3 regions of the Micromonospora sp. NPDC000316 genome follow, and region 3 is predicted to be linked to each of the others. Evidence: predicted binding sites of a transcription regulator. Region 3 holds the regulator's gene; each other region holds the start of a gene.

Region 1 (9,849 bases), on a different contig from region 3:
ATCCGGTGGCGGCCACCACCCGTTGATCACCTGCCCTGGCCTGGTCTGTTAGCTCACAGCGTGGGATCCGCGCTGGATGCGACGGCCGACGGTGCCTAGACTCGGCGGCACAACTGAATACCTCATCCAGAGGGGCTGAGGGATACGGCCCGACGACGCCCCGGCAACCACCCCGCGCGCTCACCGCTGAGCGACAGGCGGGGCAGGTGCCAATTCCGTCCCTGCCGCACCGTGCGATGCGGGGAAAGATGAGAGGACTTCTCGACATGACGTCGACCCTCGCCGCCTCCGGCATCGACACCTCCACAAGCCCCGCCCGCGCTCTGGTCTGTCGCGCCTGTTCGGCCCGCTACCCGCTCGCCGCCCAGCACGCCTGCTACGAGTGTTTCGGCCCGCTGGAGGTCGACTACGACACCGCCGCACTGGCCACTGTCACCCGCGAGCAGATCGAGGCGGGCCCGAAGAACATCTGGCGGTACGCCGCGCTGCTGCCCGCCGGTCAGGACCCGGCCACCCGGGTCACCCTCGACCCGGGGCTGACCCCGCTGGTGGCGGCCCCGCTCCTCGCCGCCGAGCTGGGCATCACCGCGCCGCTCTGGGTCAAGGACGACAGCGCCAACCCCACCCACTCGTTCAAGGACCGGGTCGTCTCGGTGGCGCTCACCGCGGCGAAGGCGCTCGGCTTCACCCGGTTCGCCTGCGCGTCGACAGGCAACCTGGCCAACTCGGTGGCCGCCCACGCCGCCCGCGCCGGCACTCCCTCGGTGGTCTTCATCCCCAGCGACCTCGAACAGGGCAAGGTCATCACCACTGCCGTCTACGGCGGCGAGCTCGTCGCCATCGACGGCTCGTACGACGATGTGAACCGGCTCTGCGGCGAGCTGGTCGAGACCGACGAGTTCGAGGACACCGCGTTCGTCAACGTCAACGTCCGGCCGTACTACGCGGAGGGCTCCAAGACCCTCGGCTACGAGGTGGCCGAGCAGCTCGGCTGGCGGATCCCGGCCCAGGTGGTCATCCCGATGGCCAGCGGCGAGCTGCTCACCAAGATCGACAAGGCGTTCTCCGAGCTTGTCGAGATCGGCCTGGTCCAGCCGCCGGCCGGCGGCTGGAAGGTCTTCGGCGCACAGTCGGCCGGCTGCAACCCGATCGCCTCGGCGCTGCACGCCGAGACCGACACGATCACCCCCGTCAAGCCGACAGGCATCGCCAAGTCGCTGAACATCGGTGACCCGGCAGCCGGCCTCTACGCGTTGGAGGCGGTCCGCCGCACCGGCGGCTGGATGGAGTACGTCGACGACGACGAGATCCGCGCCGGCATCCGGCTGCTCGCCCGCACCACAGGTGTCTTCGCCGAAACCGCTGGTGGGGTGACGGTGGCGGTGCTGCGCAAGCTCGTCGAGTCCGGTCGGCTCGACCCGACGGCGGAGACGGTCATCTTCAACACCGGCGAGGGCCTGAAGACCATCGACGCGGTCGCCGGCCAGGTCGGCCCGACCCACCACATCAAGCCCTCGCTGCGTGCCGCCCGCGACGCTGGCCTCCTCGGCTGACTCGGCAGGCGGGCGATCCGCCGGGTAACTGGGTTTTCGCTGTGAGTGCGGAAAACCCGCCGCTATGGACTTGACGGCAGGAACCGGACGGCGCAAGATGCTCCGTGCGGGAGGGCATTTCGCCGGAGACTTTTGAAGTTCTTGCGACCCAACGCCGGAGGCGTTGTGCGAGTGTCCCTCCCGACCACGTTCGATCGGGCCACCGGATTAATTCGGTGGCCCGATCGCTTTTCCGGGTGCCAGGCTCGCCGGCATGAGCATCACGATCGCGTCCTTCGACGGCGCAAACCGGGCCGCGATCGACGAGGCGTACCGGATCGGCGCGGCGGCCAGCGACGTCGACATGCCGGACTTCCCGCCTCTCTGTCGGCGATACTTCGACGCGCTCTTCCATACGCCGATGCCCGGAACCGAGTCGCTCTGGGCGCTGGCCCGGCTGGACGACGTGCCAGCCGGCTACCTCAAGCTGGACCTGCCCCAGCTCGACAACACCGACAACGCGAACGTCGAGCTGACTGTGCATCCCGAGCTGCGGCGTCGCGGCGTCGGCCGGGCCCTGCACGAGTACGGGGTGCGCCTGCTGCGCGAGCGCGGACGCAAGCGGGCGCTCGGGATGACCGTCTCCACGCTGCCCGGTGGGCCGTCCCGATCGGTGGCGGGTGACGCGTTCGCCGCCTCGACAGGTGCGCAGTCCGCGCTGGCCGAGGTGTGTCGCCGGCTCGACATCGACACCATCGACCGGGCTGCGCTGCGGGCGGCGCTCGCCGAGGCGCACGCCCTGGCCGAGGGCTATCAGTCGGTCACCTGGCAGGGGGCGACCCCGCCGGAGTACGTCGCTGACATCGCCTATTTGGATGGCCGGCTGCTCATGGACGCGCCGATGGGCGACGTGCAGTGGGAGCCGGAGCAGGTGGACGCCGAACGGATCCGGGGCACCGACCGAGCGTTGGAGGCCAGAGGTCGGCGGCGCTACCACCTGGGGATGCGGCACGAGGCGTCCGGTCGGCTGGTCGCCTGGACCCTGCTCGACGTGGGTGCCAGCGCTGACTGGCACGCCTTCCAACAGATCACCATCGTCGACCCGGAGCACCGGGGGCATCGACTCGGCCTGCTCGCCAAGATCGAAAATCTGCATCACCTGCTCACCCACGAGCCGGCGGTACGCGTCATCGACACCTTCAACGCGGCAAGCAACAGCTACATGATCGCGATCAACGAGCGGCTCGGCTTCCGCCCGTTGGAATCCTGGAACAACTGGCAGCTCACCCTCTGACGGGCAGTCGGCGCTACTGCTCGCGCAGGGTCCTCAGGCATGATGTCGGGCATGACGGAGACCCCGCATCCCCTGTACGACAGGCACGCCGACACCCTCAACCGCGCGCTGACCGCGATCACGGAGCGGGGCTACTGGTCCGCGTACCCCGAATCCCCAAGCCCCCGGGTGTACGGCGAGACCGCCGCCGCCGACGGCAAGGCTGCCTTCGAGGCGTACCTCGGTGGGGATTTTCCTCTCGACCAGCCCGGCACGGTCGGGCGGATCGCCACCGAGACGAGCCCGTTCGGTGTGGAGTTGGCGGTGCGTTATCCGCACGCCGGCACCGACGAGCTGATCAGCGCCGCCTCCGCCGCGTTGCCGGCCTGGCGTGATGCCGGCCCGCAGGCCCGGGTGGGCGTCTGCCTGGAGATCCTCGACCGGCTGCACAAGCACATCTTCGAGCTGGCCAACGCGGTGCAGTTCACAAGCGGGCAGGCGTTCGTGATGGCGTTCCAGGCCGGCGGCGCGCACGCGCTGGACCGGGCGTTGGAGGCGCTGGCGTACGCGTACGCCGAGATGACCCGGCACCCGGGCACGGCCGGCTGGGAGAAGCCCGCCGGCAAGGGCGACCCGCTGCGGATGACCAAGACCTTCCACGTGGTGCCCCGTGGCGTGGCGCTGGTGATCGGCTGCAACACCTTCCCGACCTGGAACTCGTACCCGGGCCTGTTTGCCTCGCTGGCCACCGGCAACCCGGTGATCGTCAAGCCGCATCCGCGCGCGGTGCTGCCCCTGGCCGTCACCGTCAAGTACGCCCGGGAGGTGCTCGCCGAGGCCGGCTTCGACCCGAACCTGGTCCTGTTGGCCGCCGAGGCGCCCGGCGAGAAGCTCGCAAGTGACCTGGCCCTGCACCGGTCCGTGAAGATCGTTGACTTCACCGGCTCCACTGAGTACGGCGACTGGTTGGAGACGCACGCCCGGCAGGCGTCTGTCTACACCGAGAAGGCCGGGCTGAACACGGTCGTCATCGACTCCACCGACGACTTCGCCGGCATGTGCCGCAACCTCGGGTTCACGCTGACCCTCTACAGCGGTCAGATGTGCACCACCTCGCAGAACATCCTCATCCCGGCCGGGGGCATCGAGACCGACCAGGGGCACAAGAGCTTCGACGAGGTGGCCGGCGGCATTGCCGCAGCGGTCGGCAAGCTCACCGCCGACCCGGCCCGAGGTGTCGAGTTGACCGGCGCCATCGTCAACGACGGGGTGCTGGAGCGACTGGCCGAGGTGACAAAGGTCGGCGAGCCGGTGCTGGAGTCGCGGGCCGTGGCACACCCGGCGTACGCGGACGCGGTGGTGCGTACCCCGACGATCGTGAAGCTGGCCGCGGACGACGCGGACACCTACGGCCGGGAGTGGTTCGGGCCTATCTCGTTCGCCATCGCCACCGACTCCACAGCGCACAGCCTGGAGCTGATGCTCCGGACAGTCGGCGAGAAGGGCGCGCTCACCGCGGGGGTCTACTCGACCGACGAGGCGGTGTTGGACGCCGCCGAGGCGGTGGCTGTCGAGGTCGGAGTGCACCTGTCGTGCAACCTGACCGGCGGCGTCTTCGTCAACCAGTCGGCGGCGTTCTCCGACTTCCACGGCAGCGGTGCCAACGCGGCGGCCAACTCGGCGCTTACCGACGGGGCCTATGTGGCGAACCGGTTCCGGATCGTGCAGTCTCGGCGGCACGTCTGATCTTTCGTTGTGGTGGGGTTTCCGGGGCAGCCCGACCCGCTTCGGGCGGTCAGGCTTGATCCCTGCGCGGGTCGGGCTGCCCCGGAAACCCTTTGTCGGCACGCTGGTTCGGACGCAGCCGGTTTTGTGGGGCAGCTTTGTGGCTCTGCCGTGGGACGGGTTGCTCGGGTTTAGGCGGGGCGGCGCATCTGTAGCTCGGTCAGGGCGGGGATCGTGGGGTGTGGCACGCGTACGCCGGTGTCGATGAAGCCCAGGCGCTGGTAGGCCCGGTAGGCGCGGTCGTTGCCGACCACCACCTCCAGCATCAGGTCCGGCCGGCCGCACGCTCGGGACCAGGCCGCCACCTCGTCGATCAGCTCACCGAGCAGCCCGGTGCCCCGACGGGCCGGGGTGACGTACACGGCGTAGATCACGGTCAGTTCGGGCTCGTCCGGGGACAGCGTGCCACCGGCGTGCCCGACCAGCCGGCCACCCGGGTCGGCGATGAACTGCGCCCTGTTGGGCCCGAGCGAGGTGTACGCGATCCGCGCGGCGTACTCGGCGTGGGAGACCGCCGCAGCCTGGGCCACGGTCTCCAAGAAGGCAAGCGGTGCGTCGGCGAGCATCTCCAGGCGCAGCGCCCGCATCCGGGCGGCGTCCTCCGGGCGTACCCGACGAATTGTCGCCGGTCGGAGGCCTGGCTCGGTGGTCATGCCCGCATGCCTATCACAGGAGATGGACGACGGATCTCGACGTGCTCGATCGCCGTCGGCCGGCCGGGTCACGCCAGTGCGTCGCCCAGGTACGCGACACCGCTGCGCTCCTGCGCCATGTTCCACAACCTGGTGGCCAGGGCGCCGATGACGCCGTGGAGCGATATCTCGACATCCTGCTCCGCGGTCTGCGCCAGTGAGGCAACGCGGCCCGTGCCGCGCCGGCAGTCATGAGCGTGGATATCTCCGATCGAAAACGGTGATGGCTCCTGCTGTCGGGAACGCGCTCGACGCCGCCCAGGATGTGCCCGATTTGCGGTAGTGCGCGGCCGTCACTCCTCGTGTAGCGTGCGATTTCGGTCACCCATTTCAGCGGTCGACGTCGATCGGTGAAGCGGTGGGCCGGGAGGCGTTCGGCCCTGCCGTGCGCCGCTGCCAGGCAACGCCGCGCAGAGTGAGGAAGTGCACCGTGGCACAGGGCACCGTGAAGTGGTTCAACGCCGAGAAGGGCTACGGCTTCATCGCCGTCGACGGCGGTCAGGACGTGTTCGTCCACTTCTCCGCGATCGAGATGGACGGCTACAAGGCGTTGGACGACGGTCAGCGGGTGGAGTTCGAGATCGCCCAAGGCCAGAAGGGTCCGCAGGCGGAGCACGTGCGCGTCGTCGCCTGAGCATCACCCCGCCTGAACCTCGTCCGACCGGCCGGTGAATCGCCTCCGGTCGTCGGCGGGTCGGGGCTGTGGTAGCGATGCCCACCCTGGAAGATCGTGAACCGTCCAGCCGATGCTGAGGAGGGTTCATGACCGACCAGCCGCCCCCGCCCACCCCGCCCCTCGGGCCGGGGGAGCAGGGTCCGTCCGATCCGACCTCGCCCGGCACGCCGCCGGTCGCCGGCGCGGCCCCCGGTCCGCAGCCCGGCATGCCGCCCGGCACGGCCCCCGGTCTGCGGCCCGGTGCGCCCTCCGGCCCGCCGCCCGGTTGGGATCCCGCGCAGGGTGGTTGGGGCCCGCCGCCGCAGGGCTGGGTCTTCCCGCCCACCGGCGGCTACCCGCCCGGCGCGGGTCCCTACGGCGGGCAGCAGTGGTATCCGGGGGCACCGGTCGGCTGGTACCCGCCGGGTCACGGCCTCGACCCCAACGACGCCCTGGTCACCCCGCCCGGCGCCGGTATCCAGGGCTGGCTCAGCCGGTTCAACGGCGCGCTGCGTCGGGGCTGGCGGCAGTTGGTGCCGATCATCCTGCTCACCCAGGTGCTGCCGGCGGCGGTCCTCTCGATCATCTCGCTGGCCGTGGACCCGACGGCGGGCTGGGACGCGTGGGCGGCGGAGCCCGGGTCGGATGCGACAGCCAGGCTGCCGGAGACCTTCGGCACCGACGTGGCCATCCTTCTCGTGGCGTTGGTTGGCGGCAGCCTGCTCTTCGGTCTGGTGCAGGCGGTGGGATGGGCCGCCGGCAGTTGGGTGATCACGCAGCAGGCGGCCGGCAGGCCGGCCCGCGTCGACGCCGCGCTGCGGTACGGCGTGCGCCGGGCGCTCGGCCTGTGGGGCTGGACTCTGCTGATCAGCGTGCTCGTCGGTGTGGGTGTCTGCTTCTGCGTACTGCCGGGCATCTACCTGGCGTTCGCGCTGAGCATGGCCGGTCCGGTCTACCTCTTCGAACGGCAGAACCCGATCGGCCGGTCGTTCCGGATGTTCCACGACCGGCTCGGGCTGATGCTCGGCCGGGTGGCGCTCGTGGCCGCGGTGGTGATCGTCGGCAGCCTGATCCCGGGCCTACTGGAGTCGCTGGGCAACGTGGCGCTCGGTCCGGACCCGCTGTTGTCGCCGGGCACTGCGGTCGGGGCGGTGGCCGTGATCGGGGTCACCGCGTTGCTGGCCCTGCCGGCACACCTCGTCCAGTTGGTCGGCCTGCTGGTCACGTACACCGAGCAGCGGGCCTATGAGGCGCCGGTGAACAGCGCCCAACTGGCGGCGGAACTCGGCTGAGCGCCCCCATCGTGCTTGCACTCGGCAGGGGAGAGTGCTAAACAAGTCATTGGCACTCGCATACCGTGAGTGCCAATGGTCGGGACGGTGGGGCCAGGTTGCACCGGCGTGGAGACGCCGGGGTGGCATGGCTGGTCGTCGCGGGCTATCCGGCCCGGCCGAAGGACGTCGTCGTCGCCAGGTGGCGACGTCCCAAGGTGCGTACACCAGGCGGCCCATCCGGGGCACACAACTCGGGTGGCCCGTGAGTGTCCAGGAGGACAACGCCGTATGGCCAAGATGATCGCGTTCGACGAAGAGGCTCGCCGCGGCCTCGAGCGAGGCATGAACCAGCTCGCTGACGCCGTAAAGGTGACGCTCGGCCCGAAGGGCCGCAACGTCGTGCTCGAGAAGAAGTGGGGTGCCCCCACCATCACCAACGATGGTGTGAGCATCGCCAAGGAGATCGAGCTCGAGGACCCGTACGAGAAGATCGGCGCCGAGCTGGTCAAGGAGGTCGCCAAGAAGACCGACGACGTTGCCGGTGACGGCACGACGACGGCGACCGTCCTGGCTCAGGCCCTGGTGCGCGAGGGCCTGCGCAACGTGGCCGCTGGCGCCAACCCGATGGCCCTGAAGCGGGGCATCGAGGCTGCTGTCGCGAGCGTCTCGGAGGAGCTGTCCAAGCTCGCCAAGGACGTCGAGACCAAGGAGCAGATCGCCTCCACCGCCTCCATCTCCGCCGGTGACAGCACCGTCGGCGAGATCATCGCCGAGGCGATGGACAAGGTCGGCAAGGAAGGCGTCATCACCGTCGAGGAGAGCAACACCTTCGGGCTGGAGCTTGAGCTCACCGAGGGCATGCGCTTCGACAAGGGCTACATCTCGGCCTACTTCATGACCGACCCGGAGCGCATGGAGGCCGTCTTCGACGACCCCTACCTCCTGATCGTCAACAGCAAGATCTCGTCGGTCAAGGACCTGCTCCCGATCCTCGAGAAGGTCATGCAGTCGGGCAAGTCGCTGCTGATCATCGCCGAGGACATCGAGGGCGAGGCTCTGGCCACCCTTGTCGTCAACAAGGTCCGGGGCACCTTCAAGTCGGTCGCCGTCAAGGCGCCGGGCTTCGGTGACCGCCGCAAGGCCATGCTCGCCGACATCGCCATCCTCACCGGTGGTCAGGTCATCAGCGAGGAGGTCGGCCTCAAGCTCGACGCCGTCGGCCTCGACATGCTGGGCCGCGCCCGCAAGGTCGTGGTGACCAAGGACGAGACCACGATCGTCGACGGTGCCGGTGACGCCGAGCAGATCCAGGGTCGGGTCAACCAGATCCGGGCCGAGATCGACAAGAGCGACTCCGACTACGACCGTGAGAAGCTGCAGGAGCGGCTGGCCAAGCTGGCCGGTGGCGTCGCGGTGATCAAGGTCGGCGCGGCCACCGAGGTCGAGCTCAAGGAGCGCAAGCACCGCATCGAGGACGCCGTTCGCAACGCGAAGGCGGCCGTCGAGGAGGGCATCGTCCCGGGTGGTGGCGTCGCGCTGGTGCAGGCCGGCAAGACCGCCTTCGACAAGCTGGACCTGGTCGGCGACGAGGCGACCGGTGCCAACATCGTCAAGGTCGCGCTGGACGCCCCGCTGCGGCAGATCGCCGTCAACGCCGGCCTCGAGGGCGGCGTCGTGGTGGAGAAGGTCCGTAACCTCGAAGCGGGTTACGGCCTCAACGCCGCCAACGGCGAGTACGTCGACCTGCTGGCCGCGGGCATCATCGACCCGGCCAAGGTGACTCGCTCGGCGCTGCAGAACGCCGCCTCCATCGCGGCGCTCTTCCTCACCACCGAGGCTGTTGTCGCGGACAAGCCGGAGAAGCACCCGGCTGCCCCGGCTGGCCCGGGTGGCGGAGAGATGGACTTCTGAGTCCAGTTCCGACACGGAACGGGGCGGGCCGCTGACGCGGTCCGCCCCGTTCGTCGTCAGGTGGGCAGTGGGTGGTTCGGCCCGTTGACTGTCAGGTGGGCAGTGGGCAGTTCGGCCCGTTGACTGTCAGGTGGGCAGTGGGCGCTGGTTGCGCCGTTTCTTCGCCTGGTCGTACGGCGGAGGCAGTTGGATCGGCGCGTCCACCATCTCCTGCGACTCCTCGACCACCGACGCGCCGTCGGTGGTCATCTCGGCCAGTTGCTCGGCGTCGCCGTAGTCGAGTCGGTCGAACGGCAGTTGACCGGGGAGTTCGGCGACAGGCTTCCAGGTGATCGGCGGGCCGTCCTCGGTCTGGTCATCATCCGTGGTCATGGCTGCCTCCTCTTACCGAAACGGTAGGGGGCGCCGATGACCGATGGGGGCGAATCGCGTTATCTGGGTCTATATCCCATTCGCCCTTTAATCGACATCGAGTGTTCGCCGGTACAGGAAGAAGACCCGCTCGATCCGGGCACCCGCGCTGCCCGAGTAGAACGGCACCGGTCCCACCCAGCCGATCTGAGCCCGGTCCAACCCCGCTGCCCGCTGGTCGCGCAGGCAGCGCCGCAGCAGCACCCCGCCGATCCCCGAACCCTCGGCGACCGGCGCGGTGCCCATCGGCCCGAACCAGCTCGGTCGGGACGACCCGTACGCGGCGAAACCCAGCACCTCGCCGGCCCGCTCCGCC
Region 2 (9,849 bases), on a different contig from region 3:
GCGCCGACCGTCATGAAAGTCCTCAGTGGGCTTGCAGTGCCGCAGTGCGCGCCTCGGTGAGCGCCACCAGATCCGCCGCGGCCAATTCGAGTTCCAGACCGCGCCGGCCAGCGGAGACGTAGATCGTCGGCAGGTCCAGAGCGGACTCGTCAAGCACTGTGGGCAGCCGCCGGCGCTGCCCGAGCGGGCTGATGCCGCCCCGCACATAGCCGGTGGCCCGCTCGGCGACAGCCCGGTCGGCAAGCGTCGCCCGCTTACCGCCCACCGCAGCCGCGAGGGCCTTGAGGTCCAGTTCCCCGGTGACCGGTACGACGGCCACGGTGAGCGCACTGTCCACCTCGGTCACCAGCGACTTGAACACCCGCTCCGGTGCCACCTCGAGCGCCGCCGCAACCAGCGCGCCGTAGTTCGGCGCGTCCGGCGACACGCGGTACGGATGGATGCGATGCGCGACCCCATGCTTGACCAGCAGTGCCGTCGCCGGAGTGCCCTGTCCCGCCACGCCTGAGAACCTAGTCGACCGGCTGGCACACCAGGACGGTAGGCGACCCGGCCACCCGGGTCAGCACCAGACTCGCCGCCTGGTCGCCGGCCAGCCGCAGGTCCTTCCGGAGCTGCTCCGGGGTGAGCGCCGAACCCCGCTTGAGGATCTCGACCCGCCCCACCCGGCGGTCCCGCAGCAGTGCCCGCAGGCGCTTGAGCGAGAACGGCAGCACGTCGGTGATCTCCAGGCAGCGCGCGTACGGGGTGCGGGTCGGCTGGTCGGCGTAGAGGTAGGCGATGCTCGGGTCACCGAGGGTGGCGTCCAGTTCGTCGGCTAGTTCGGCGACGAGGTGTGCGCGGACCACCGCCGAGTCCGGGTCGTACAGGTAGCGGCGCGGTGGCCCGACCGCGGCCTCGGCGGCACCCGAGCCGGTGAGCTGGTGGCGGCGGATCTCGGCGCCCTCCTGCCGGTAGAGGGTGGCGCGGCGGGTCGCCTGGGCCAGCTCGCCACACCAGAGCGCGGCCTCGACGAGGTCGCCGTCGACGCTCACCCACTCCGCCTCCGCGCCGGGTGGGATGAGCGCGTGGTCCAGCCCCGGCGCGACCTTCACCACCGTGCGTGGCACCCGCTCGGCCAGCCCGGTCACGAAGTCCCACGGCGGCGAGTAGGAGCGCGGGTCGAAGATCCGCCGGCCGGTGCCCGCCCGGCGTCGGGCCGGGTCGCAGAAGACGCCGTCGACCCGTGACACGTCGAAGGCTGTGGCGTCGCCGCACTCGACAGTGAACAACTCGGCAAGCCCGGCCGCGGCGGCGTTGGCGGCGGCCATCGCGGCGGTCACCGGATCGGCCTCCACCCCGTACACCCGGATGCCGGCGCGGGCGGCGGCGAGCGCGTCGGCGCCCAGGCCGCAACCGAGGTCGGCAAGCGTGTGCACGCCGGCCGCCCGTAGCCGTTCGGCGCGGCGGTCCGCGACGACCCGGCGGGTGGCCTGCTCCAGCCCGGCGCGGGTGAGGAACATCCCAGCGGCGGCCGGGCCGAACTTGCCGATTGCCCGGTGGCGCAGCTCGGCCTGGGTGAGCGCCGCCGCGGCCAGCGCGGGCGGCACCCCTGTCGCGCGCAGGGCCGACGCCGCGGCCAGCGGGTCGCCGCCGGCCAGCCCGGCCGCCGCCGCGAGTGCGGCCGACCCCTCGGGGGTACGCAGCGCGGCCAGTTGGTCGAGATCCACCCGGTCATTCTCCGGGTGGATCCGGAAATCCACGCTGGCGGGGCGCGACTCGCTGGCACTCTCCTTGACGGAGTGCTAGCCACGGAATAACCTGCGATTAGCACTCTCACCCCGAGGGTGCCAGCTCCCGGGTCTCGGCCCGGGCGCGCAACGCCAGGCGGACCGGCACCCGCGACGACGGTCCCGCCCGGTGGCATGAGGCAATTGACGCTGGCCGGCCGCGCCGGCCGGTAACGAAACCAGTACCCCAGGAGGGTATGCCCGTGACTACCGCGACCAAGGTTGCGATCAAGCCGCTCGAGGACCGCATCGTGGTCCAGGCGAACGAGGCTGAGACCACCACGGCGTCGGGCATCGTGATCCCCGACACCGCCAAGGAGAAGCCGCAGGAGGGCACTGTCCTCGCTGTGGGCCCGGGGCGCGTCGACGACAACGGCAACCGGGTTCCGGTTGACGTGCAGGTCGGCGACACCGTCCTCTACTCGAAGTACGGCGGCACCGAGGTCAAGTACGCCGGCGAGGAGTACCTGGTGCTCTCCGCCCGCGACGTCCTCGCGGTCATCGAGAAGTAAGCAACCGATCAGTGTCGTCGCCCCGGTCCGGCTCGCCGGGCCGGGGCGACGTCGCTTCGAAGGGACATACATGGCGAAGATCCTCAGCTTCTCGGACGACGCCCGGCACCTGCTGGAGCACGGTGTCAACGCCCTTGCTGACGCGGTCAAGGTCACCCTCGGCCCGCGCGGGCGCAACGTCGTCCTGGACAAGAAGTTCGGTGCGCCGACGATCACCAACGATGGTGTGACCATCGCCAAGGAGATCGAGCTCACCAACCCCTACGAGAACCTCGGCGCGCAGCTGGTCAAGGAGGTGGCGACCAAGACCAACGACGTCGCCGGCGACGGGACCACCACCGCGACCGTGCTGGCGCAGGCGATGGTCCGTGAGGGCCTGCGCAACGTCACCGCCGGGACCAACCCGGCCGGCCTCAAGCGGGGCATCGACGCGGCGGCCGCCAAGATCTCCGAGGCGCTGCTCGGTCGGGCCGTCGAGGTCGCCGACAAGAAGTCGATCGCGAACGTGGCGACGATCTCCGCGCAGGACGCCACGATCGGCGAGCTGATCGCCGAGGCGATGGAGCGGGTCGGCCGCGACGGTGTCATCACCGTCGAGGAGGGCTCGATGCTCACCACCGAGCTGGAGGTGACCGAGGGTCTCCAGTTCGACAAGGGCTTCATCTCGCCCAACTTCGTCACCGACCTGGAGGGCCAGGAGTCCGTCCTCGAGGACCCGTACATCCTGGTCACCACGCAGAAGATCTCCGCGATCGAGGAGCTGCTGCCGCTGCTGGAGAAGGTCCTCCAGAACAGCAAGCCGCTGCTGATCATCGCCGAGGACGTGGAGGGCCAGGCGCTCTCCACCCTCGTGGTCAACTCGCTGCGCAAGACGCTCAAGGTCTGCGCGGTAAAGGCCCCGGGCTTCGGCGACCGCCGCAAGGCGATGCTCCAGGACATCGCCATCTCCACGGGCGCCGAGCTTGTCGCCCCGGAGCTTGGCTACAAGATCGACCAGGTTGGCCTGGAGGTGCTGGGCACCGCCCGGCGCGTCGTGGTCGACAAGGAGAACACCACGATCGTCGACGGTGGCGGCCAGAAGGCCGACGTCGAGGACCGGGTCTCCCAGATCCGCAAGGAGATCGAGGCCTCCGACTCCGACTGGGACCGGGAGAAGCTGGCCGAGCGGCTGGCGAAGCTCTCCGGTGGCATCGCCGTGATCAAGGTGGGTGCGGCGACCGAGGTCGAGATGAAGGAGCGCAAGCACCGCATCGAGGACGCCATCGCGGCGACCAAGGCTGCGGTCGAGGAGGGCACCGTGCCCGGCGGCGGCGCCGCCCTGGTGCAGATCCTTTCGGTGCTCGACGACGACCTGGGCTTCACCGGTGAGGAGAAGGTCGGCGTCTCGGTCGTGCGCAAGTCGCTCGTCGAGCCGCTGCGCTGGATCGCGCAGAACGCCGGTCACGACGGCTACGTCGTGACCCAGAAGGTCGCCGACATGCAGTGGGGCCACGGCCTCGACGCCGCCACCGGCGAGTACGGCGACCTGGTCAAGTCCGGCATCATCGACCCGGTGAAGGTGACCCGCAACGCGGTCACCAACGCCGCCTCGATCGCTGGCCTGCTGCTCACCACGGAGAGCCTCGTGGTGGAGAAGCCGGAGCAGGCCGAGCCGGCCGCCGCGGGCGGCGGGCACGGCCACGGCCACGGCCACCAGCACGGGCCGGGCTTCTGACCCGCAGCTCCACCGTTTCCGGGGCGCACCGCCGATGGCGGTGTGCCCCGGTTCGTCTCCACGGTGATCACTGAGCGTCGACGGTGATCAGTGAGCGTCGACGCCGTTGGCGGGTCGGCGAGAGGACCGCGCACACTGGGCCGATGAGCACCACGTCGCGTCGGTACGCCGCGCTGGCCGGAGTCACCGCCGCCGCCGCCACGATCGGCATCGCCGAACCGGTGGCCGTGCTGACCGGCCCCCGATCGGCACCGCTTGTCGCGGTCGGCGGGGCTGTCGTCGACGCTGCCCCCGAGCCGCTGAAGCATTTCGCCATCGACGTCTTCGGCACCGCCGACAAGATCGCCCTGCTGGTCGGCACGGCAGTGCTGCTGGGCGGGTTCGCCGCGCTTATCGGAGTGCTTGCGATCCGCCGTCTGGTGTTCGGCCTGGTCGGCATCGCGGCGTTGGGTGCCATCGGGGTGGCCGCCGCGGTGACCCGTCCCGGCGCGGACCTCGCCGACGCCCTGCCGTCGCTTGTCGGCGGCGGGCTGGGCGCCCTGGTGCTGTGGCTGTTCATCGCCGGCCCGCTGGAGCTGGACCCCTGGCCCTGGTCACCACCCACCCCACCCGCGCCGACCGCCGCCCACCCAGGGCCGCCAGCCGCCCCGCAGTCGCCGGTTGGGCCCGCGGTTCCGCCGTCTTCGGCCGGGCCGGCGGCTTCGCCGTCTCCGGTTGGCCCGGCGGCCCCGGCGGCCCCGGGTGGGCCGTCGGTCCCGGCGGCCCCGGTCGGGCCGGATCGAGCTGAGGGGGTCGATCCGGAGTCGCGTCGGCGGTTCCTCACCGGCACCGGGGTGCTGCTCGGTACGGCCGCGGTGGCCGGTCTGGGCGGTCGTTGGCTGGCCGGGCGGCGCGGGGTGTCGGCCGCCCGGGACGCGATCCGGCTGCCCGCCCCGGTCGCGCCCGCGGCGGCGGTGCCAGCGGGCGCGGATCTCCCGGTAGCCCAGCTCGCCTCGTACGTCACCCCGAACTTCGGGTTCTACCGGATCGACACCGCGCTCGTCGTGCCGCAGGTGGACCCGGACACCTGGCGGCTGCGGATCCACGGGCGGGTCCGCAACGAGCGCACCTACAGCCTCGCCGACCTGCTGGCCCGGCCGCTTGTCGAGAGGTACGTGACGCTTGCCTGCGTCTCCAACGAGGTGGGCGGGGACCTGATCGGCAACGCCCGCTGGCTCGGCGTACCCCTGCGGGAACTGCTGGACGAGGTCGAGCCGGCCGACAACGCCGACCAGGTCGTCGGCCGGTCGGTCGACGGCTGGACCTGCGGCACCCCCACGGCGGCCCTGCGCGACGGGCGGGACGCGCTGCTGGCGATCGGCATGAACGGTGAGCCGCTGCCGGTCGAGCACGGCTTCCCGGCCCGGATGGTGGTGCCCGGCCTCTACGGCTATGTGTCGGCCTGCAAGTGGGTGACCGAGCTTGAGCTGACCCGGTTCACGGACTTCGACGCGTACTGGGTGCCGCGCGGCTGGTCCCGCGAGGGCCCGATCAAGACCCAGTCGCGGATCGACGCGCCTCGGCGGCGCAACCGGCTGACCACTGGCCCGGTCACCGTGGCCGGGGTGGCGTGGGCGCAGCATCGGGGCATCCGTCGCGTCGAGGTACGCGTCGACGACGGGCCCTGGCAGGAGGCGGAACTGGCACCGACGGTGTCGGTGGACACCTGGGTGCAGTGGTCGTGGCGCTGGGACGCCACGCCGGGCGAGCACCGGCTCCAGGTCCGCGCGACCGACGCGACGGGTGAGACCCAGACCGAGCGTACGCAGGGCGTCGTCCCGGACGGCGCCACCGGCTGGCACACGGTCACCGTAAACGTCCGCTGAGCACCCACCCCACGTCCCACCGACGCGGAATCCCGCAGATCTTGGACAGTTTCCGTTCCGCGCGAACGGAAACTGTCCAAGATCTGCGCGCGACGAGCCGTAGAGGCGCGAAGCGCGCCGGCGGTTGGCGTGCGCACGGGCCGCCTGCGGCTGGGGGCACGCGCGAACCGCGCCCTGTTGGGGGGCGCGGTTCGCAGTATGTCTGGGGGAGTGTCGGGGTCAGGCGACGTTGCGCTGGGCCGGGACTGTCGACTTGTGCGGGCGGCCGAGTCGGGCCTCCAGGCGGGCGACGTCGACCCGGGCGTGCCGGCGGTCCGCCAGGTCCTCCCAGCCGACGGCGAGCAGCCGCAGCCGCTCCGACTCGCTGAAGCCACCCCACACGCCGTACGGCTCGCGGACCGACAGCGCGTGCGCGGCGCATTCGGCGCGGACCGGGCAGGCGCGGCAGACGGCCTTCGCGGACGACTCCCGACGCAGCCGGGAGGAACCCCGCTCGCCGTCGGGGTGGAAGAACTGGGCGCTGTCCCGGCCTCGGCAGGCACCGAGCCGCTGCCAGTCCCAAAGGTCGACGATGGGTCCGGGCAGTCTACGTACGTTCGACATCAGCACCCCTCCTCCCGCGCGGCACCGCGAGATCCTTGTGGCTGGCTTCCGGGCGGCGGGCCGCGCAGGCGCACCGTTCCCGTGCCTGGACCATCGGTACCCAGGCCGTCGCCGACTCACACACGTGTGATCCAAAACGCTCGGCAACTTACGGCTTTTGCCCTAGTTGTCGGAAAAGTTCAAATGATTGCCCGGAACCCCCTCCTCAGCCGACGTCGTCATGGTCTGCTCGTGTGCGGAGAGGAGACCACCACAGTGCGTACTGTTCTTGTGTGCGTTCGGACACCACTCGCGGCCCAGCACCTGACATCCGCTGCCGCGCGGCTGGGGTTGTCCGCGATCGTCCGTACCGCCGTCTCCGATCCCGAGGTGATGCTTCGGCTGGCCGAGCGGCCGGCCGACGTGGTGCTTGCTGACACGGCCCTCACCCGGCCGGACAGCGCGGGCTTCGTCCGCCGGGTGTTGGCCCGCGCGCCGCAGGCCGCCGTGCTGCTGCTCGGCACCGAGGAGTCCGAGGCCGCGGCGGCCACCATCAGCGCCGGTGCCCGAGGCCTGATCCAGAACGTCGACCATGACCTGACCAGCGCGGTGGCCAAGGCCCTGCTGCTGCTTACCGCGCCCGGCCGGACGTCCCGACAGCGGGTCACCGACCCGGCCCGGGACACCGCGGCGGTCGGCGGCTCGGGCCGCTCGGCGCCGACCCTGCGGGGGGCCGCCGAGTCGAGCTGGGCCGTGGAGGCTTCGGCGGGCGTGCCGTCGGTGCCGGTGCAGCGGGGTGAGGACGAGCCCGAACCGGCCGCCGACGAGTCGACGACGAGCCAGGACGACCCGTCCCGGCCCGCCCCGAACACCCGTCCCACCCGGGCGTCGATCGGGCTCACCGAGCGGGAGTTGCAGGTCCTGCTCGGCATGGCCGAGGGCAAGAGCAACGCGGAGATCGGCCGGGAGCTGTTCGTGTCGGAGGACACCGTCAAGACGCACGCCCGGCGGCTGTTCCGCAAGCTCGGTGCCCGCGACCGGGCTCACGCGGTGGCGGCCGGCTTCCGCGCCGGCCTGGTCGCCTGACGAGGGGCGCACCGCACGCCTTGATCGTGCTCGAACCAGGTAAGAGTGGCCTCCCCGGACCGGGGAGGCCACTCTTTACAGCGGGATCTTGAGCAGCGGGCTCAGTCCGTCGTGGCGGAGGCGTCCGGCTCGTCCTCGGTGCCCTCGGTCAGGGTGTCGTGCACCCCGTCGGCGTACCCACGCGCGTAGTCCCAGGTCACATAGTGGTCCGGGTCGGGGTCGTACGCCGGCTCGTGGACACGAGGGCGCCCCGAGTTGAGCAGGTGCCGCAGGTTGCCCCGCAGCAGGTCCCAGTCGAAGTAGTGCGGCTCGCGGCAGTCCTCGCATTCGATTACCAGCCCGCGCACCCCGATCGGGGCCAGCAGAGCCTGGTAGATCTCCAGGTCAGCGAGGTCTTCGAGCACATCCTGTCGCTCGACGTCGGTAAGCGGATCCGGCGTCGAGTCGTCGCCCGGATCGTCCAGCCCCGCGGTCGGGTCGGCCGGGTCGCCGTTGAACGGGTCGATGGGCTCGTCGTGCACCCCCTCACCGTAGACCCAACGCCGGGCGAACGCCCGCCCCCCGCACCGCGCCGGACTACCGCCACCGCCGGAGGTCGCCCAGCTCACTGGGTACGATGGGACGACGTGCCGGCTCCGTGGCGTGTCTGTGTGCCCGTCCGCGCCACCTCGCTGAAGCCCATCCGAGCAGCTCAGGGGAGCAATCGTGGAAAATTCGCCCAGCACCGATCTTCCGGCCGGCGTGGAGCACGCCGACCTGGGCGGCCACCTGCCCGAGTTGCCGGCCGGCTCGGCGCGTGTCGTTCCGCTCGGGCTCACCTTCGACGACGTGCTGTTGCAGCCGGGCGAGTCGGACGTGGTGCCCAGCCGGGTCAACACCCGTACGAAGCTCACCCGCAACATCGAGCTGACCATTCCGCTGCTGTCCAGCGCCATGGACACCGTCACCGAGGCGCGGATGGCGATCGCGATGGCCCGCCAGGGCGGCATCGGCGTGCTGCACCGCAACCTGTCGGTGGACGACCAGGCGCTCCAGGTCGACCTGGTCAAGCGCTCGGAGTCCGGCATGATCACCAACCCGGTGACGGCCAGCCCCGACGACACCCTGCGTGAGGTCGACGAGCTGTGCGGCCGGTACCGGATCTCCGGCGTGCCGGTGGTCGACCGCGACGGCCAGCTGGTCGGCATCGTCACCAACCGCGACATGCGCTTCGTCTCCGAGCCGGACACCCCGGTCCACGAGATCATGACCCGGACCCCGCTGATCACCGCCCAGGTCGGGGTGAGCAAGGACGACGCGCTGGAGCTGCTGCGCCGGCACAAGGTCGAGAAGCTGCCGATCGTGGACGACTCGGGTCGGCTGCGCGGGCTGATCACCGTCAAGGACTTCACCAAGAGCGAGCAGTACCCGGAGGCCACCAAGGACGGCGCGGGCCGGCTCCGGGTGGCCGCCGCGATCGGCGTCGGCGAGGATTCCTACAAGCGGGCCCGGACGCTCGTCGACGCGGGCGTGGACGTGCTGATCGTGGACACCGCGCACGGCCACCAGCGGGCCGTGCTGGACATGGTCCGCCGGCTCAAGAAGGACGTGACCGTCGAGATCGTGGGCGGCAACGTGGCCACGTACGCCGGCGCGAAGGCACTTGTCGACGCGGGCGCCGACGGGGTCAAGGTAGGTGTCGGTCCGGGCGCGATCTGCACCACCCGGATCGTCGCCGGGGTCGGCGTGCCGCAGATCACCGCGATCATGGAGGCCGCTCGGGCCGCCCGCCCGGCCGGTGTTCCGGTGATCGGTGACGGCGGCATCCAATACTCGGGCGACATCGCCAAGGCGCTCGTCGCCGGCGCCGACACGGTGATGCTCGGCAGCCTGCTGGCCGGCTGCGAGGAGAGCCCCGGCGAGCTGATCTTCGTCAACGGCAAGCAGTTCAAGGCGTACCGCGGGATGGGCTCGCTCGGCGCGATGCAGTCCCGTGGCCAGGCCAAGTCGTACTCGAAGGACCGCTACTTCCAGCAGGACGTGCTCAGCGACGACAAGCTGGTCCCCGAGGGCGTCGAGGGCCAGGTGCCGTACCGGGGGCCGCTCTCCCGGGTGGCCCACCAGCTGGTCGGCGGGCTGCGGCTGGCGATGGGGTACGCCGGTGCGGAGAACATCCCCGACCTGCACCACAGGGGCCAGCTCATCCGGATCACTGCGGCCGGGCTCAAGGAGAGCCACCCGCACGACATCCAGATGACCGTCGAGGCGCCCAACTACCACACTCGCTGACCCACCACCCCCAACCACCTGGAGTCCCCCATGCGTGACGTGGTCGAGATCGG
Region 3 (9,849 bases):
TACGCCCCGGTCGCCGCGCCACTGGGTCACCGAACGGGACGCCGCCCAGGGCACGATCTCGTCCACCCCTACCTCGGTCATCGCCTGCACGGCCAGCTCACCCCGGTCGCCCTTGGCGATGCCCTGCACGGTCACCAGCCGGGGTACGGGCGCGTCCGCGTACCCCCGGGAGGTGATGGTGAGGTCCAGGTTGCCTCGGCCGACGGCGGTGACCACGGCGGCTGCCGTGCCGCCCCGGCCGTCGGCGAGCAGCAACTCCTCGCCGACCCGCAGCCGCTGCACTGTGGCGGCGTGGTGCCCCTCCGGGCCGTCCAGGGTCAGCGCGTCGCCGGTGGGCAGCGCCTGGACCAGGAACAGCGGCGCGGACACCTCAGGCGTGCCCGTTGAACGCGTCGCGCATCCGGGAGAAGAAGCCGCCCTGCTTGCTCAGCTCGGCGACCTCCTCGCCCCGGGTCTTGGCGAAGTCGCGCAGCATCCGCTCCTGGTCCGGGTCGAGCTTGGTCGGCGTACGGACGTCGAGGTGCACGTAGAGGTCGCCCCGGCCGGTGCCGCGCAGGTGCGGCACACCCCGGGCGCGCAGCCGCAGCGTGCTGGCCGGCTGGGTGCCGGCCTTGACGTCGACGGTCTCCTCGCTGTCAAGCGTCTTGATGGTGAGCCGGGTGCCCAGTGCGGCGGCGGTCATCGGCACGGTGACCCGGCAGTGCAGGTCGTCGCCCTTGCGCGAGTAGACGTCGTGCGGCCGCTCGTGGATCTCGACGTAGAGGTCACCGGCGGTGCCGCCGCCCGGGCCGACCTCACCCTGCTGGGCCAGCCGGATCCGCATGCCGTCCTCGACGCCGGCCGGGATCTTGACGGTCAGCGAGCGCCGGGTGCGCACCCGGCCGTCGCCAGCGCAGGTGGGGCAGGGGTGCGGGATGGTGGTGCCGTAGCCCTGGCAGACGGTGCACGGCCGGGCGGAGACCACCTGGCCGAGGAAGGTGCGCTGCACCGACTGCACCTCGCCCCGACCGGCACACGCCTCGCAGGTGGCCAGGTGGGTGCCGGCCGCCGTGCCTGCGCCCGAGCAGGTGGTGCAGAGCACCGCCGTGTCGACGGTGATCGGGGCCTCGACGCCGAACGCCGTCTCGTGCAGGTCCAGTTCGAGCCGCAGGATCGCGTCGGCACCCGGACGGGTCCGCGGACGGGGGCCACGGGCACCGCCCGCCGCACCGCCGAAGAACGCGTCCATGATGTCCTGGAAACCGACGAACGGGCCGGCTCCACCCGGGCCGCCCGGGCCGGCGCCACCGCCGCCCGGGGCGAGCGGGTCGCCGCCCAGGTCGACGATCTGCCGCTTGCGGTCGTCCGAGAGGACCTCGTACGCGGCGTTGATGTCCTTGAACTTCTCCTGCGCCTCCGGGTCCGGATTGACGTCCGGGTGGAACTGGCGCGCCAACTTGCGGTAGGCGCGCTTGATCTCGTCATCGGAGGCTTCCCGGCTGACACCGAGGATGCCGTAGTAGTCCCTGGCCACTGCGTTCCGTGTCCTCATGTTCGTCTCGCGTTGCGCCGACCGGCGGCCGCAGCCGGCCGTCGGCCCTGACCAATCAGTTCTGGGCCAGCAGCTCGCCCACGTAGCGTGCCACGGCGCGCACCGTGGCGATGTTGCCGGGGTAGTCCATCCGGGTCGGCCCCAGCACTCCGAGGCCGCCGACGATTGTGCTGCCCGGGCCGTACCCGGTGCTGACCACGGAGGCGGCCCGGAGGTTGTCGAACTCGTTCTCGTCGCCGATCAGCACCCGGGTCGCGCTCGGCTCGGTCTCGCCGATGAGCTTGAGGAGCACGACCTCCTCCTCCAGGGCTTCGAGGATCGGTCGCAGGGAGCCCTGGAAGTCCAGCAGGCCGCCCCGGGTGAGGTTGGCGGTGCCGGCCAGCGCGATGCGTTCCTCGTGCCGCTCGACGAGCGTTTCCAGCAGCACGGTGGCGAGGGTCGTCATCATCGGACGCAGCCCGGCCGGCGCCTCCTCGACAAGCGCCTGCACCAGCGGCGGTGTGTCGGACAGCCGCGCGCCGGCGAGCTTTTCGTTTACCAGCCGACGCATGTCGGTGACGTCGTCGGCGGGCACCGGCCCGGGCAGCTCCACCAGCCGCTGCTCGACGCGACCGGTGTCGGCGATCATGACGAGCATCAGCCGGGTGGTGGAGATCGGCACCAACTCCAGGTGCCGCACGGAGGAACGGGCCAGGCTCGGGTATTGCACGACGGCGACCTGGCGGGTCAGTTGGGCGAGCAGCCGGACTGTGCGGTGCACCACGTCGTCCAGGTCGACCGCGCCGACCAGGAAGCGCTCGATGGCCCGGCGCTCGGCCGGGCTGAGCGGCTTGACGCGGGACAGCCTGTCGACGAAGAGCCGGTAGCCACGGTCGGTGGGCACCCGACCGGCACTTGTGTGCGGCTGCCGGATGTAGCCCTCCTCCTCCAGCACGGCCATGTCGTTGCGGACCGTGGCCGGGGAGACCCCGAGCTGGTGACGCTCGACCAGCGCCTTGCTGCCGACCGGCTCCTGCGTGGAGACGTAGTCCTCGACGATGGCGCGGAGCACGGCGAGCTTGCGGTCGTCGAGACCCATCCTCCGCACCTCCTGTCGCACGTCGGCCGCCGGCCCACAGGGGCCGACGGACCGTCCTGGCACTCGACTGTAACGAGTGCCAGTCTACGTCGGCACGTCCACCGACGCGATGATCAAGTGCCTCGCTGTTCGTTCAGTCGGCGGCTCGGCGGTGTCGCTCTGGTGCGGCGTTGCCGCCCACCCCTACCGTGGCAGCATGACTGAACCACCTCGCCCACCCGGTGCGGGAGATCCTGGCGGCTACCCGCCGGACCCGACCTCCCCGGGCTCGCCCTACTCGTCCGAGCCGCCCACCGCACCACTGTCCGGGGCACCCGGCTCGGGCGGCTATCCCCCAGCCGGTGGCTATCCGCCGCCCACCGGTGACCAACCGACGTCAGGCGGCTACCCTCCGCCCGGTGGCTATCCGCCCCCGGGTGGCTATCCCCCGCCGGGTGGTTACCCCCCGGGCGGTCCCACTGGCGGGTATCCGACCGGCGGCGCCTACGGCGGCCCCGGCGGCGGCTACGCCAACAACGAGGACAAGACCTGGGCGCTCGTCGCGCACTTCGGCGGTGCCGCCGGCGCGCTGATCAGCTTCGGCCCGCTGGGCTTCGTCGCCCCGCTCATCGCCTTCCTGGTCCGCGGCAACCAGTCGCCTACCGTGCGGGCGCACGCCCTGGCCGCGTTGAACTTCCAGATCCTCTGGTCGATCATCGCGTTCGTGCTGCTCTTCGTGAGCTGGTGCCTGCTCTTCCTGCCCAGCATCGCCGTCGTGGTGATCCAGATCCTGTTCGGGATCATCGCCGGCATGAAGGCCAACGAGGGCAGCCCCTACCGCTACCCGATGTCGGCCACCTTCATCAAGTGAACCGGGTCGGCCGCTCCCCCGGCCGGCCCGGCACACCGCCGCAGGCCGGGGAGCGTCGGCTCAGGGCAGCAGGTCGCGGACCACTGCGTCGGCGAGCAGTCGGCCGCGCAGGGTGAGCACCGCCCGGCCAGCCGCGTAGTCCTCCGCGGCCAGCAGGCCGTCGGCAAGCGCCCGCTCGGCGCCGGCCCGGCCGACGGTGTCGAGCACCGTCAGCGGAAGGCCGCTGGCGAGCCGCAGCCGCAGCATCACGTTCTCCATGTGCGCCTCGTCGGCGGTGAGCACCTCACGGGCCAGGCCCGGTGACGCTCCGGCGGCCATCCGCTGGGCGTACGTCGTGGGGTGCTTCACATTCCACCAGCGCACCCCGCCGACGTGGCTGTGCGCCCCGGGGCCGAGCCCCCACCAGTCCGCGCCGGTCCAGTACAGCAGGTTGTGCCGGCACCGGGCGTCGTCGGTGCGCGCCCAGTTGGAGACCTCGTACCAGGACAGGCCGGCCGCGTCGAGGGCGGCCTCCGCGGCCAGGTAGCGGTCCGCGGCGACGTCGTCACTGGGGTACGCCAGCTCGCCGCGCTTCATCCGGGCGGCGAGCCGGGTGCCGTCCTCGACGATGAGGGCGTACGCGCTGACGTGGTCCACCCCTGCGGCGACCACCTGCTCCAGCGAGGCGGCGAAGTCCTCGGCCCGCTCCCCCGGCGTGCCGTAGATCAGGTCCAGGTTGACGTGCTCGAAGCCGGCGTCGCGCGCCTCCAGGGCGGCGGCGGTGGCCCGACCGGCGCTGTGTGTGCGGTCGAGGATCGCCAGCACACCTGGGGAGGCGGACTGCATGCCCAGCGAGATCCGGGTGTAGCCGGCCGCCCGCAGCAGCTTCAACGATTCCGGGGTGACCGACTCCGGGTTGGCCTCGGTGGTCACCTCGGCGTCGGCGGCCAGCCCCCAGGTGCGGTCGATGCCGTCCAGGATGCGGGCCAGGTCGTCGGCGGGGAGCAGGGTGGGCGTGCCGCCGCCGACGAATACCGTGTCGACCCGGGGCGGTGGGTTGTCGCCGAGCACCCGGGCGGCGAGTGCCAGCTCGGCGAGCACGGTGTCGGCGTACCCCTCGCGGCTGGCGCCGCCGCCCAACTCGCTCGCCGTGTACGTGTTGAAGTCGCAGTAGCCACAGCGGCTGGCGCAGAACGGCACGTGCACGTACACGCCGAAGCCGCGCCGACCGACCGCGCGGGTGGCGGCGGTGGGCAGCGAACCGTCGACGGGGACGGTTTCACCATCTGGAAGGACGCCGGGCATGGCCACTAGTGTGCCCGGCATGACCTCTCCCGACGTCCTCGTGCGGGTCGCCACGGCCCGTGGGGTGACCACCCTCACCTTGGACAGCCCGCACAACCGCAACGCGCTCTCCACCGCCCTGATGACGCAACTGCTGACCGGGCTGGCCGACGCGGTCGCCGACGACACGGTCCGGGTGATCGTGCTCGACCACACCGGCCCGGTCTTCTGCTCCGGAGCGGACCTCAAGGAGACCGCCATGGCGTACGCCAGCGGGACGGTGCCGGCCGCGATGCTCGGTGACGTGCTGGCGGCGCTCTGGGACTGCCCGAAGCCCGTGCTGGCGAAGGTCGCCGGTCCGGCCCGGGCCGGCGGGCTGGGCCTGATCGCGGCCGCCGACCTGGCGGTCTGCGCCGAGGAGGCCACGTTCGCGTTCACCGAGGTGCGCATCGGCGTGATCCCGGCGGTGATCTCGGCGACCGTGCTGCCCCGGCTGCACCCGCGTGCCGCCGCCGAGCTGTACCTGACCGCTGACACCTTCGACGGCCGACGGGCCGCCGAGATCGGCCTGGTCACCGCCGCCGTGCCGGCGGACGGGCTGGACGCGGCGGTGGTCCGGTACTGCGACTCGCTGGTGCGCGGCGCACCGGCGGCGTTGGCCGGCGCGAAGGGGCTGCTGCGCCGGCCCGGCACCGCCGAACTGCGCGAGGACCTGGCCCGGTTGTCCGCGCTGTCGACCGGCTACTTCCTCTCCGACGAGGGGCGCGAGGGGATCATGGCGTTCCGGGAGAAGCGGGACGCCGCCTGGGTGCCGGTCGACGAGTAGCCGGTTTGTCCTGGCGACGGCGGGGAACGTCACTTCGGCCTTCCCCGCTCCCCGGGTCGAGAAACGCCCGGACGACCCGGACGACGCCAACGGGGACGTACGCTTGTCGGACTGTCGATCTGGGGGTGTGAGTGCGAACTCGGGCAGCCGTGGCGGGTGGTGTGGTTCTCATCCTCGTCGCCGTGATCGCGATCTGGCTCGTCGTACGGCAGGCCGGGGATCGACTGCGGCTGCCGCTGGCGGGTCGGACCTGCACGGTCCAGGCCGACGGCCGGGTCGTGCTGGACGCCGACCAGATGGCCAACGCGGCGACGATCGCGGCGATCGGCGCCCAGCGCGGGATGCCCGAGCGGGCCGTGGTGGTCGCGCTGGCGACCGCGTACCAGGAGTCGGGGCTGCGCAACCTCGCCGACGGCGATCGGGATTCGGTAGGCCTGTTCCAGCAGCGCCCGAGCCAGGGCTGGGGCACCCCGGCGCAGATCCGCGACCAGCGCTACGCGGCGAACCGCTTCTACGCGGCACTGAAGAAGGTGCGCGGCTGGGAGAAGATGCGGGTCACCGACGCCGCCCAGCGGGTGCAGCGCTCGGCGTTCCCCGAGGCGTACCAGAAGTGGGCCGACGAGTCCGAGGTCCTCAGCCGGGCCCTGCTCGGCGACGTCACAGGCGCGGTGGCGTGCACGGTGGGGCGTACCCCTGTGATGCGTGGGGCGGCGGCGGCCACGCAGCTGACCCGCAACCTGGTGCTGGACTGGGGGTTGAAGGGGACCGACCCGACCGACCCGACCGGGCTGGCGGTGACTCCGGACGACCAGCGGGACGGCTGGCGGTACGCGCACTGGCTGGTCTCGCACGCCCGGGACCACGGCGTGAAGCGGGTCCGTTTCGGTGACCAGGAGTGGACCGCCCGCAACGGCACCTGGGATCGGGTGACCGAGGAGCAGAACTCCTCCGGCCAGGTGGTGGCCGAGGTGTTCAACGAGGGCTGACCGATCCGGAGCCCTTAACCGGCAGTCACCGCACAATCGGGCATTGATCCACGAACACCCCTATTGATCACCGAAAACTCACTCTTCGCAGTCTCCCCGCTGCGTGGTGTCCCGCCGAATCCCATTCGTGCGATGCACTCTCCCCGATGCCGAGGCCGCCGCGTTACGATCGGCGGCCTGTGCCAGAAACATATTCACCTCATGGGGAGGGGTACGACGCGGTGTTCGATTACGGCGACCGGACCGGCTACGAACCGATCAGCGACACTGACCGCAAGGAGTTCCACGAGCAGGGCTTCCTCCTGCTCCGCAACGTCCTGACGGAGGACCACCGGGCGGCGCTGGAGGCGGCTGTCGACCGCGTCTACGCGGAGGAGCAGGCCAAGGGCACCACCAAGAAGGACGGCACGCTGCACCTGCTGGGCTTCCTGGAGCGCGACGAACTCTTCGGTGAGCTGCTCACCCACCCGATCGCCTTCCCGTACATGTGGGGGCTGGCCGGCTGGAACATCTACACCCACCACAACCACCTGGACGTCACTCCCCCGGCCGCCGAGCCGGAGAAGCCGTACTGGGGTTGGCACCAGGACGGGTACCGCCAGAACTCCGACCCGGAGACGATGGACCCGAACCTGCCCCGGCCGATGTTCTCGCTCAAGGTCGCGTACGTGCTCTCCGACCTCTCGGAGACCGGCCGCGGTGCCACAAAGGTCATCCCGGGCAGCCACCTGAAGAACTCGCTGCCCCGGCCGGCGGACCTCACCGTGCAGAACCCCGACCCGGAGGGCACGGTGGAGATCACCGCCAACCCGGGCGACGCGTTCATCTTCGACCGCCGGCAGTGGCACTCCCGGTCGACGAACCTGTCGACGATCACCCGCAAGATGCTCTTCGTCGGCTACACCTACCGGTGGATCCGCCCGCTCGACGAGCTGCACCCGGACGTGAACGGCGAGTGGTACCGCAACCGCACCCCCGTGCAGCGCCAGCTGATCGGCGAGGGCACCCACACCGCCAACTACTGGGGCATCAACTGGGACGGGTACGTCGACGACGAGATCCCGCTGCGCAAGGAGCTCAAGGAGCGCGGTCTGCTCGACCGCAACATCCCCTGGCTCCGCTGACGCCCGAGGAAGAGCCCCCTGCTATCGCTTTCTGTATAGCAGGGGGCCCTTCCTCACATCTGCGGCTCCGGCGACCGCCTCTCTGCCGGACGATCAGGCGCGACTGGCGAGCCGGCGGCGGGCCTTCTCCCGGATCGACTCCGGCAGGTCGTCCGCCTCCAGCAGCCGGGGCAGCAGCTCCGGCTCCAGACTTGTGGCTCGGAACACCTCGCCGATTGTCACCCCGTGGGCGGGCCGGTCCACCACCTCGATCGGGTCGCCCGGACCCACCTCGCCCTCTTGGAGCACCCGCAGGTAGGCGCCGGGCAGAGCCCGCGCGGTGAACCGCTTGATCAGGTCCGGTACGCCCCAGAAGCCGGCGAACGTGGTGCACGGCGTACGCGGCTTGGTCACCTGGAGCACTGTGGACCCGATCTGCCACTGCTCACCGATCACCGCGCCGGTCAGGTCGACCGCGTAGGTGGTGAGGTTCTCGCCGAAGCCGCCGGGCCGAATGTCGCGCCCCAACTCGGTCGCCCACCAGGCGGCGTCCTCCTCGGCGTAGGCGTAGACCGCCTGGTCCTCGCCGCCGTGGTGGGCTCGCTCGCCGATGAAGTCGCCGACCACGCCGTCGACACGGAACAGCACTGGCGTGTCCACCGGCCGCTTGTCGATGCCGCTGCGACCGCTCGCGTCGCCGGCCCACTTCGCCTCGGTCACCACGCCGAGGTTCACCGCTGCCACCCTGCCCGTCATGGACGTCAGCCTAGCGGCGCTCCATCCGGGTCGACTCTCGCGGCGGTCAGCCCTTGACGGCCCCAGCCACCAGGCCGGAGACCATTCGTCGCTGCACCAGCAGGAAGAAGATGATGACCGGCAGGGTGAACAGGGTGGAGGCGGCCATGACCGGCCCCCAGTTGGTGTCGTCCCGTCCGAAGAAGAACGTCATCGCCACCGGCAGCGTGTAGCGGCTCTGGTCGTTGATGAACGTCAACGCGAAGATCAGCTCGTTCCAGGCGGTGATGAACGAGAAGATGCTCGTGGCGACCAGGCCCGGCGCGACAAGAGGAAAGAGGACCCGGCGGAAGATCTGGGCGCGGCTCGCGCCGTCGATCGCGGCGGCCTCCTCCAACTCCTTTGGCACCGCCGCGACGAAGCCCCGCAGCATCCAGACCGCGAACGGCAACGAGAAGCCGAGGTACGTGAGGATCAGGCTGGGCAGGGTGTTGTAGAGCCCGAGGCGCTGGATCATCAGGAACAGCGGGATGACGAGCGCCTCCAGCGGGATCATCTGCACCACCAGCAGCATGATCAGGAAGCTGGTCCGCAGCTTGAAGCGGAACCGGGCCACCGCCGTCGCGGCGAGCAGGGCGACCAGGCCGCTGAGCAGCACCGTCGCGACCGCCACCAGCGCGCTGTTGAGGAAGAAGTCGAAAAAGCTCACGCCCGGGATGAGGTTGCCGGTCAGGATCTCCCGGTAGTGCGCAAGCGTCGGGTGGGCCGGCACCGGCTGCGGGGTGGACGAGAAGATCTCACTGCTCGGCTTCAACGAGGTGGAGATCATCCAGTAGACCGGGAAGGCCGCGAAGAGCGCGACCAGCAGCCCGGCGGCGTTGAGCGCGACCTTCTTCACGACTCGTCCTCCTGCCTGAGCACCATCCGTACGTAGAAGCCGGTGACCACGAGCAGGATCAGCGTGAGGATCACCGCGATGGCCGCGCCGAGGCCGTACTTCGGCGGTGGCGAGAACGCTTCGGCGTACGAGTAGATGGAGAGCATGAACGTCGGCCGGTCCTGGGTGCCGCCGGCCAACACGAACTGCTGGGTGAAGACCTTGAAGTCCCAGATGGTGGAGAGCACGATCAGGATCCCGAAGACCGGGCGCAGCAGCGGGAACGTGATCTTCCAGAAGACCCGCCACGGGCTGGCACCGTCGACCCGGGCCGCCTCGTGCAGCTCACTCGGCACGCTCTTCAGGCCGGCGAGCACGCTCACCGCGATGAACGGGAACGAGTGCCACACCACCACCAGGGTGAGGATGGCGAAGAAGAGCAGCGGGGAGTTGAACCAGCCGTAGCCGGTCCAGTCGCTGCGGCCGAACAGCCCGTTGGACAGGCCGTCCGGCAGTGCGTTGAACAGCCAGGTGACAAGGCCGCTCGTGTCGTCGAAGATCCACTTCCAGACGATCGTGCCGGTCAGCGCAGGGGTGGCC

The links. The regulator HrcA, encoded in region 3, represses chaperone genes, less so after heat shock. The targets are predictions, from matches to a motif close to GGTTNGCACNCTCNNNNNGAGNGTGCNAACC.
Region 1: groL (chaperonin GroEL) is a predicted target of HrcA. The motif match lies at 7,277-7,307, and genes of this name have one in related genera.
Region 2: groES (co-chaperone GroES) is a predicted target of HrcA. The motif match lies at 1,805-1,835, and genes of this name have one in related genera.

Annotation. Positions count from the first base shown of each region.
Region 1 covers NZ_JBIAZG010000004.1:216,201-226,049, reverse strand. The annotation lists gene ACFY2Q_RS11910 (winged helix-turn-helix domain-containing protein) at 1-19, opposite strand, end outside; SAM riboswitch class I at 120-255, shown strand; gene thrC (threonine synthase) at 267-1,553, shown strand; gene ACFY2Q_RS11900 (GNAT family N-acetyltransferase) at 1,807-2,826, shown strand; gene paaN (phenylacetic acid degradation protein PaaN) at 2,878-4,551, shown strand; gene ACFY2Q_RS11890 (GNAT family N-acetyltransferase) at 4,722-5,243, opposite strand; gene ACFY2Q_RS11885 (cold-shock protein) at 5,713-5,916, shown strand; gene ACFY2Q_RS11880 (hypothetical protein) at 6,045-7,229, shown strand; gene groL (chaperonin GroEL) at 7,500-9,122, shown strand; gene ACFY2Q_RS11870 (hypothetical protein) at 9,249-9,494, opposite strand; gene ACFY2Q_RS11865 (GNAT family N-acetyltransferase) at 9,582-9,849, opposite strand, start outside.
Region 2 covers NZ_JBIAZG010000006.1:319,455-329,303, reverse strand. The annotation lists gene ybaK (Cys-tRNA(Pro) deacylase) at 23-502, opposite strand; gene ACFY2Q_RS16335 (methyltransferase domain-containing protein) at 513-1,709, opposite strand; gene groES (co-chaperone GroES) at 1,967-2,281, shown strand; gene groL (chaperonin GroEL) at 2,352-3,995, shown strand; gene ACFY2Q_RS16320 (molybdopterin-dependent oxidoreductase) at 4,139-5,860, shown strand; gene ACFY2Q_RS16315 (WhiB family transcriptional regulator) at 6,080-6,463, opposite strand; gene ACFY2Q_RS16310 (response regulator transcription factor) at 6,719-7,528, shown strand; gene ACFY2Q_RS16305 (DUF5319 domain-containing protein) at 7,630-8,049, opposite strand; gene guaB (IMP dehydrogenase) at 8,234-9,796, shown strand; gene ACFY2Q_RS16295 (GuaB3 family IMP dehydrogenase-related protein) at 9,827-9,849, shown strand, end outside.
Region 3 covers NZ_JBIAZG010000003.1:51,251-61,099, reverse strand. The annotation lists gene ACFY2Q_RS08485 (16S rRNA (uracil(1498)-N(3))-methyltransferase) at 1-369, opposite strand, end outside; gene dnaJ (molecular chaperone DnaJ) at 371-1,513, opposite strand; gene hrcA (heat-inducible transcriptional repressor HrcA) at 1,587-2,609, opposite strand; gene ACFY2Q_RS08470 (DUF4870 domain-containing protein) at 2,806-3,459, shown strand; gene hemW (radical SAM family heme chaperone HemW) at 3,520-4,743, opposite strand; gene ACFY2Q_RS08460 (enoyl-CoA hydratase-related protein) at 4,763-5,548, shown strand; gene ACFY2Q_RS08455 (hypothetical protein) at 5,680-6,534, shown strand; gene ACFY2Q_RS08450 (phytanoyl-CoA dioxygenase family protein) at 6,756-7,658, shown strand; gene ACFY2Q_RS08445 (MOSC domain-containing protein) at 7,752-8,393, opposite strand; gene ACFY2Q_RS08440 (carbohydrate ABC transporter permease) at 8,440-9,270, opposite strand; gene ACFY2Q_RS08435 (carbohydrate ABC transporter permease) at 9,267-9,849, opposite strand, start outside.